2 regions of the Streptomyces aurantiaciflavus genome follow, and region 1 is predicted to be linked to the other one. Evidence: riboswitches for the same ligand, from Rfam matches in the RefSeq annotation. Region 1 holds a riboswitch; the other holds the start of a gene.
The links. Region 1 has a riboswitch for glycine ahead of gcvT (glycine cleavage system aminomethyltransferase GcvT). Riboswitches for the same ligand answer to the same signal wherever they lie in the genome.

Region 1 (4,407 bases):
TAGCCCTCGGCGTACTTGTTGGTCAGGACCGAGCCCTGCGCCTCCATGACCGCGAGCGGAGCGAAGTTCTCCGAGGCGATCATCTCGAGCGTGGACTGCTGGCGGCCCAGCTCGGCGTCGACCGCCGCGGCGACCTCCGGGTCGAGCTCGTGCAGGGGGGTGTTCAGGACAGACATGCGACTCCTCAGCCGGCGGTGTAGGCGGTGTACTCGTCGGCGGAGAGCAGCTCCTCCTGCTCGCCCGTGACGCGTACCTTGAACAGCCACCCGCCCTCGAAGGGGGCGGAGTTCACCAGCGACGGGTCGTCGGCGACGTCCTGGTTGACCTCGACCACCTCACCGTCGACCGGCGAGTACAGCTCGCTGACCGACTTGGTCGACTCCAGCTCGCCGCAGGACTCGCCCGCGGTCACCGAGTCACCGACCTCGGGGAGCTGGACGAAGACCACGTCGCCGAGCGCGTTGGCCGCGTGCTCCGTGATGCCGACCGTCGACACGCCGTCCTCGGCGGCCGACAGCCACTCGTGCTCCTTGCTGTAGCGCAGCTGCTGGGGGTTGCTCATGGCCTGAATTCTCCTGTACGCGGGGGAGTGCTGGTGAATGGGGGACTGCTGGAAACGTGCGTGAGCAGCGGGAATGTGCGCAGGGTCACGCACAGGGACCGCTGTCGGCTCTGCTTCCGCTGTGAGTGTCTACTTCTGACGCTTGTAGAACGGCAGCGCCACGACCTCGTACGGCTCGTGGCTGCCCCGGATGTCCACGCCGACACCCGGCGTGCCCGGCGCGGCGTGCGCGGCGTCGACGTACGCCATCGCGATCGGCTTGCCCAGCGTGGGGGAGGGGGCGCCGGAGGTGACCTCGCCGATCACCTCGCCGCCGGCGACGACCGCGTACCCGGCGCGCGGGACCCGGCGGCCCTCGGCGACCAGGCCGACGAGGACGCGCGGCGGGTTGCTCTCGGCGCGCCGGGCGGCCTCGGCGAGGGCCTCGCGCCCCACGAAGTCACCCTCCTTCTCGAACTTCACCACCCGGCCGAGCCCGGCGTCGAAGGGGGTCAGCCCGGTCGACAGCTCGTGCCCGTACAGCGGCATGCCCGCCTCCAGGCGCAGCGTGTCCCGGCAGGACAGGCCGCACGGGACCAGACCGACGCCCTCGCCCGCCTTGGTCAGCGCCTGCCACAGCTCCACCGCGTGCTGCGGCTGCACGAACAGCTCGAAGCCGTCCTCACCCGTGTAGCCGGTGCGCGCGATCAGCGCCGGGACCCCGGCGACGGTGCCGGGCAGCCCGGCGTAGTACTTCAGACCGTCGAGGTCGGCGTCGGTGAGGGACGCGAGGATGCCGGGGGACTCGGGGCCCTGGACGGCGATCAGCGCGTAGGCGTCCCGGTCGTCCCGCACCTCGGCGTCGAAGCCGGCCGCACGCTCGGTCAGCGCGTCCAGCACGACCTGCGCGTTGGAGGCGTTGGCGACGACCATGAACTCGGCCTCGGCGAGCCGGTAGACGATCAGGTCGTCGAGGATGCCGCCGTCGGCCCGGCAGATCATGGTGTAGCGGGCGCGGCCGACGCCGACGGAGGCGATGTTCCCGACGAGCGCGAAGTTCAGGAGGGCGGCCGCCTCCGGCCCGGTCACGGTGATCTCGCCCATGTGCGAGAGGTCGAAGAGTCCGGCCTTCGTCCGCACGGCGTTGTGCTCGTCGCGCTCGGAGCCGTAGCGCAGGGGCATGTCCCAGCCGGCGAAGTCGGTCATCGTCGCGCCGAGCGAGCGGTGCAGGGCGTCGAGGGCGGTGTGACGGAGTGGGGTACTGCTCATCGGGCGTTCGTCTCCCAGGGCGATGGGGCCCCTCCCGCGCGAGCTCGTTCGAGCGTGGGGGAAGGCGAGGTCGTTCCTCCCCATCTGTCATCGGAACCTGAGAGGTTCGCCCTGATCGTGAATGATCGCGACGGATCACCTGATCGTGGCTTGCACCTTGGGTGGAGCCGTCCCGGACGGGGAGCGGCCCGCTTTTCAGATGTGCCTCGCCCGCGCGGTAACGGGGCCTGAGAGATTCAAGGGAGGGACTTGCTCCTTCGGCGCCCCGGCGAAGCTGCGGCTGTGACAGCTGTGCCGAGAACTCTCCCGCGCGGATTCAAACGGCCGGTATGCAGTTGGCGCGCACATCATCGCACGGCACACGCGATCACGGCAGGCCGCATCTGTAACCGGCTTGTGGCGGTACGCGCACGAAAACGGAAGACACCGCGCATTACCTTCTCTTTACGCTCGAGGGGGAGAAGACTTGTCTGACCCCAGGGGAGGACGATCACGGTGAACAGGACCACGGCATACGCGACGACCTCGGCGATCGCGCTGCCCGCGCAGCCGACGGCCCCCACCCGGGAGGTGTGCGGCGCACGGCCCGCCCCCGTCGTCCGCGACCTGCGCGACCGCGGCGGCCACAGCCCGCACGGCCTGCTGTTCGGCCCCCGCGACCTGGTGGTGATCACGGGCCTGCCCGGCAGCGGCAAGTCCACGCTGATGGAGCGCACCGTGAAGGGCATCCGCATCGACTCCCAGGACACGCGTGACCGCTGGGACGCCCGCGTGCCCCGCTTCCTGCCGTACGCGCTCTACCGCCCCCTCGTCCGTCTGGCCCACTACGCCGGGCTGCGCCGCGCCCTGCGCACCGGCGAGGGCGTCGTGGTGCACGACTGCGGCACGCAGGCCTGGGTCCGCGGCTGGCTGGCCCGCGAGGCCCGTCGCCGCGGCGGCACCCTCCACCTGCTCCTGCTGGACGTCACCCCGGACACGGCCCTGGAGGGCCAGCGCGAGCGCGGCCGAGGCGTCTCCCGCTACGCCTTCCTTCGCCACCGTCGCGCCGCCTCCCGCCTCCTCCAGGCAGTCGAGAAGGGCCACCTCCCCACCGGCTGCGACTCCGCGATCCTCCTCGACCGCTCCGCGGCAGACGCCCTGCACCGGATCGCCTTCACCGGCTGACCCCCGGCGCGGGGCCCGCCCCCTCCGTCCGGCGCCGACTCGGCCGGCCCCGACCGGGGCAGCCCGCGCGGGGCCGGTCGGGTGCGGGTACCCCGCCGGGATCGGTTTCGCGGGGTGGAGTCCCTGTTTCCGGCGCGGGGCTCGGCCGGGTGCGCCTGCGCCGGCGCGGCCAACGGGCTGAGGGCGGGTGCGGTGGCGCGCGAGCCGTTCGACCGCATCCGATGTGCGCCGGTTCCGCTACCCGGGCCGAGGCCGGCCCGCAGCTGCGAACGTGGTCGGGCGCCAGCACTGTGTGGTTCCGCGGGGTGCAGGTCGCCTCAGGCGCGCGGGGGCCGGTCCCGGGGTTCGGCCCGCGCTCGTCTTGGCTGGTCGCGGACCGTGTCGGACGGGTGTGGTCCACGCAGGCCGGTCGGTGCGAGCAGGGTCGGCCGGTGCGGGTCCCGCGTCGGCCGGGGCTCTTGGACTGAAGGGCCGACCCCGGCACCCGCTAGCCTTTCCAGCCACAGCAGTGGTTCCCAGCAGGCGGTAGGCAGATGGATTTCCCCCCGGCGGACTTCCCGGTGAACTTCTCCGCGGACTTTCCGGCACAGGCGCACCCCCACTCGCACGGCGGATGGCCCGGCAACGAGCTGGAGGAAGTGCTCTCCGCGTCCCTCGGCGTGCCGGGGGCCGGCGGACGGATCGTGGAGGTGCTCGGCCGCAGCTTCGTGTGGGTACCGCTGCCCAGCGGCGGCGGCCCGCACAGCGGCCCCCTCGACCTGCCCACGCTGGAGCTCGACGGTCAGGCGTACGTGCCCGTCTTCAGCTCCGAGGAGCAGTTCCATCAGGTCGCCGGCTCGCACATGCCGTACACGATCGCCCCGGCCGTGGAGTTCGCCCGCGGGCTGCCGCCGCAGGTGGGCATCGCGGTGAACCCGGACGGCGTGGTCGGCATCCCGCTGCCTCCGCCGGCCGTGGCCGAGCTGTGCCGTGTGGGCCGCACCCCGCTGGACGGCCCCGCGAGCGGCGGCCGCGTCCGCCTCTTCGAGCCCGACTGGCAGGACGACCCCGTCGACTTCCTCTCCGCCGCCTCCGCCGAGTTCGAGGCCACCGGCGTCGTCCTCACCGCCCGCCGCTGCCTCGCCGCCATCGAGACCGCGGACCCGGTCATGTTCGTGGGCGTCGAACTCTCCCAGTGGGAGGGAGACCTGCGGGCTCTTCCGCTGGAGGCCCTGGGCAAGGCTCTCGGCAGGGTCGCGGTCCGGTGGCCGGTCAACCTCGTCCTCCTCGACGTGACGGAGGACCCGGTGGCCAGGTGGCTGAAGGAAAGAGTCCGCCCCTTCTACACGCGGGCTCAGTGAACCCACCCAGGGGCGCGAGGAACGGCGCGAGCAGCCACAGACCACCCGCACTCGCCCACGGTGAACGGCCCACCTCTCGGTGGGCGCCCGCTG
Region 2 (4,407 bases), on a different contig from region 1:
TCGCCCTGATCAAGTCGACCGAGGTCTCCCTGGCGACGGCTTGAGACACCGAGGGCTCCCGCCCGAACCGGACAGGAGCCCTCAGCCGCCCGGCGTCAGTCCTCGTACGCGTCCAGCGGCGGGCACGAGCAGACGAGGTTCCGGTCACCGAAGGCCTGGTCGATCCGGCGCACCGGCGGCCAGTACTTGTCGGCGGCGGACACCCCGGCCGGGAAGACCGCCTCCTCGCGCGTGTACGCGTGCTCCCACTTCTCCCCGAGCGCGGCCGCGGTGTGCGGGGCGTTGCGCAGCGGGTTGTCGTCGGCGGGCCACTCGCCGGCGCCCACCTTCTCGATCTCCGCGCGAATGGCGATCATCGCCTCGCAGAAGCGGTCCAGCTCGGTCAGGTCCTCCGACTCGGTCGGCTCGATCATCAGCGTCCCGGCCACCGGGAACGACATCGTCGGCGCGTGGAACCCGTAGTCGATGAGCCGCTTGGCGACGTCGTCGACACTCACGCCGGTCGCCTTGGTCAGCGGCCGCAGATCGATGATGCACTCGTGGGCGACCAGCCCGCCCGGGCCGGTGTAGAGCACCGGGTAGTGCGGTTCGAGCCGCTTGGCGATGTAGTTGGCCGACAGCACCGCCACCTGCGTGGCCCGCTTCAGCCCCTCACCGCCCATGAGCCGTACGTACGCCCACGAGATCGGCAGGATCCCCGCGGAGCCCCAGGGCGCTGCCGAGATGGGCCCGACGCCGGTCTCCGGCCCGGCGGCGGGCTGCAGCGGATGGTTCGGCAGATACGGCGCCAGGTGGGACCGTACGGCCACGGGGCCGACGCCCGGACCGCCGCCGCCGTGCGGGATGCAGAACGTCTTGTGCAGGTTGAGGTGCGAGACGTCACCGCCGAAGTGCCCCGGACTGGCGAGCCCGACGAGCGCGTTGAGGTTGGCGCCGTCGACGTACACCTGCCCGCCGGCCTCGTGCACCTGCGCGCAGATGTCGGCGACGTGCTCCTCGAACACCCCGTGCGTCGACGGATACGTGATCATGAGCACCGCAAGCTCGTCCCGGTGCTTCTCGATCTTCGCCCGCAGATCCTCGACGTCGATCTCACCGTCCCCGGCGGTGTTCACGACGACGACCTTCATCCCGGCCATCACGGCGCTGGCGGCGTTCGTCCCGTGCGCGGAGGACGGGATCAGGCACACGGTCCGCTGCTCGTCGCCGTTGGCGCGGTGGTAACCCCGTACGGCGAGCAGTCCGGCGAGCTCCCCCTGCGACCCGGCGTTCGGCTGCAGCGACACCTTGTCGTACCCGGTGACCTCGGCGAGCCGCTCCTCCAGCTCACGGATGAGCGTGAGGTATCCCTCGGCCTGGTCGGCTGGCGCGAAGGGGTGCAGCTGCCCGAACTCGGGCCAGGTGACCGGCTCCATCTCGGTGGTCGCGTTGAGCTTCATGGTGCAGGAGCCCAGCGGGATCATGCCACGGTCGAGCGCGTAGTCGCGGTCGGCCAGCTTGCGCAGGTACCGCAGCATCGCGGTCTCGGAGCGGTGCTGGTGGAAGACGGGGTGGGTGAGGATCTCGTCGGTGCGCAGCAGCCCGGCCGGCAGAGCGTCCTCGGTGACGGCGTCGAGGGCCTCGATGTCCCCCTCGACCCCGAAGGCACCCCAGACGGCACCCACCTGGGCCCGCCCGGTGGTCTCGTCACAGGCGATCGACACCTGGTCGGCGTCGACGAGGTGCAGGTTGACGCCGTTCTGCCGTGCGGCGGCGACGACCTCCGCTGCCTTCGCGGGCACGCGGACGGTCAGCGTGTCGAAGTAGGAACCGTGCACCACCTCGACACCACCGGCCGTCAGCCCCGCCGCCAGGATCGAGGCGTACCGATGGGTCCGCCGCGCGATCCCCCTGAGCCCCTCGGGCCCGTGGTAGACGGCGTACATCCCGGCCATCACGGCGAGCAGCACCTGCGCGGTACAGATGTTGCTGGTCGCCTTCTCCCGGCGAATGTGCTGCTCACGCGTCTGCAGCGCCAGCCGGTACGCCTTGTTCCCGTCCGCGTCGACGGAGACGCCCACGAGCCGCCCGGGCAGGCTGCGCGCGAACTTCTCATGGACGGCCATGTAACCGGCGTGCGGCCCGCCGAAGCCCATCGGCACACCGAACCGCTGCGTCGTCCCGACCGCGATGTCCGCCCCCAGCTCCCCGGGCGAGGTCAGCAGCGTCAGCGCGAGCAGATCGGCGGCGACCGTGACCAGTGCCCCCAGTTCGTGCGCCTGGTCGATGACCGGCTTGATGTCGCGTACGGCCCCGGAGGCACCCGGGTACTGGATCAGCACGCCATTGATCTCCCGCGCGGCGATCTCGGCCGGAATGCCCTCGCTGAGGTCGGCGACGACCACCTCGACCCCGGTCGGCTCGGCGCGGGTCTCGATCACGGCGATGGTCTGCGGCAACACGTCCGCGTCGACCAGGAACAGGCCCTTCTTGTTCTTGCCCATCCGCCGGGACAGCGCCATCGCCTCGGCGGCGGCCGTGCCCTCGTCGAGCAGCGAGGCGCCCGAGGTCGGCAGCCCGGTCAGGTCGGCCACCATCGTCTGGAAGTTCAGCAGCGCCTCGAGCCGTCCCTGCGAGATCTCCGGCTGGTACGGCGTGTAGGCCGTGTACCAGGCCGGGTTCTCCATCACGTTCCGGAGAATGACGGGCGGCGTGAAGGTGCCGTAGTACCCGAGCCCGATCATGGAGCCGAGGACCTGGTTGCGGTCGGCCAGGGACCGCAACTCGGCGAGCACCTCGGCCTCGGTGCGCGCACCCGGCAGGTCCAGCGCGGCAGCGTTCTTGATCACATCCGGCACGGCGGCGCTGGTGAGCTCGTCCAGCGAGCCGTACCCGACCTGCGCGAGCATCTTGGCCCGCGCCTCCGGGTCCGGCCCGATGTGGCGCTGCTCGAAGGGGATTCCCTGTTCGAGGTCGGAGAGCGGAATGCGGTGGGCGGTCATTGCGGAGGCCTCCTGGTCTGACGCGACCTTCGAGGGGCACCACGGCACGGGTACCCGGACGGCCTCCCCCTCTGTCATCTCAACCTGAGAGCTTCACCGGCCGCCCGAGGGAGCCCGGCTTTCACCGTCGGTGAGAGCGGAAGCCGTCGACGCCCGCCCTGCTTTCCAGAGTGACCTCGTCCGTGCGGTACGTGAGCCTGAGAGATTCCGGGGAGGATTTGCTCCTTCGGCGCCTCCGGATGATCTCCGGAGGACTCTCCCGCACGGGGTCAGCAGCCGATTGCCAGCGTACCAGCGAGGCCAACACCCGGTCCCTCGAGTGGCCATGCTCACCATTGTGCTCTTTTGTAGTGCTTACGAATGAGTTGCGACCACATGGAGGGCCCGTGCAGACCGACATCGATCCGCGCAACCTGATCGGCCGCAAGGCATTCGACCGCAACGGCATCAAGATCGGCACGATCGACGAGGTCTACCTCGACGACGCGACCGGAGTGCCGGAGTGGGCGGCCATACGGACCGGCCTGTTCTCCAGGGACGCCTTCGTCCCCCTGGAACCCAGCGAACTGGTCGACGGCACGCTGCACGTCCCCTTCGACCGCGCCCTGATCAAGGACGCCCCCGACTTCGGCGTGGGCCGCCACCTCTCCCCGGAGCAGGAACTCCAGCTCTACCACCACTACGGCCTCGACGTCGGCGCCCCTCCCCCGCTCCCGGACCACGACTTCGGCAGGATGGCCGGCACGGACGAGCCCTGAGCCCGGTCAGGAACAGGCCCGTATCAGCGTCGCGAGCACACCGGCGGGGTCATACAAAAGCCTCGCGCCGTCCATGACGACCCGGCGGGTGCCCGCGTCCAGAGGGTCCGTCCGAGCCCAGTCGGTCGGGCCGATGCCCACCTCGACCTCCAGGCCGGAGGCGGTGACATGCCGCCATTCGGTGACAGGCCCCCACCCCTGGACGCGCACCACCTCGCCCAGGGCGAGCTCGCGCACCCACTCTTCGTCCTCGGCGTACCGTGACGGCTGCGTCGTGAGCACCACGAGATCGACGTCGGAGTCCGGGCGCGCGGCCCCACGCGCATACGACCCGACGAGGAGCGCTCCGGCGACGTCACTTCGTTTCTCGGCCCAGCGGGTGACCCGCTCCACGACCTCCCGCACCTCGGTCTCCCGCTCCACGGACACCCCCACCGAGCTCGTGGACTGATTCCCTTGCAGTTCCATACCTCTCCCCCTTCAGCACAGGTGCCATCTCACCCGGCACCTTCACCATCCTCACTCTCTGTAACGAACCACGCTCAGGCGGTGTTCCCGGGACCCGCCGGGCAATCTCGCACGCTCACCCGCCGCCTGAGCGGCGGCGCTTCCCGCGCCTTCCTCCGGTCTTCGCCGCACCAACGGCAACGGATCCGCAGGCTCGAGAT

Region 2: linked by a shared signal. The riboswitch ahead of gcvP (aminomethyl-transferring glycine dehydrogenase) and the one ahead of gcvT (glycine cleavage system aminomethyltransferase GcvT) in region 1 are both predicted to bind glycine.

The regions. Positions count from the first base shown of each region.
Region 1 is NZ_JBNCAQ010000040.1:82,436-86,842, reverse strand. It holds gene glyA (serine hydroxymethyltransferase) at 1-176, opposite strand, end outside; gene gcvH (glycine cleavage system protein GcvH) at 185-562, opposite strand; gene gcvT (glycine cleavage system aminomethyltransferase GcvT) at 692-1,810, opposite strand; glycine riboswitch at 1,885-2,015, opposite strand; glycine riboswitch at 2,016-2,129, opposite strand; gene ACPT94_RS35410 (AAA family ATPase) at 2,306-2,974, shown strand; gene ACPT94_RS35405 (enhanced serine sensitivity protein SseB) at 3,508-4,314, shown strand.
Region 2 is NZ_JBNCAQ010000013.1:226,216-230,622, forward strand. It holds gene ACPT94_RS18410 (TOBE domain-containing protein) at 1-44, shown strand, start outside; gene gcvP (aminomethyl-transferring glycine dehydrogenase) at 96-2,981, opposite strand; glycine riboswitch at 3,157-3,253, opposite strand; gene ACPT94_RS18420 (PRC-barrel domain-containing protein) at 3,368-3,739, shown strand; gene ACPT94_RS18425 (nucleotidyltransferase domain-containing protein) at 3,746-4,207, opposite strand; gene ACPT94_RS18430 (DNA polymerase IV) at 4,259-4,407, opposite strand, start outside.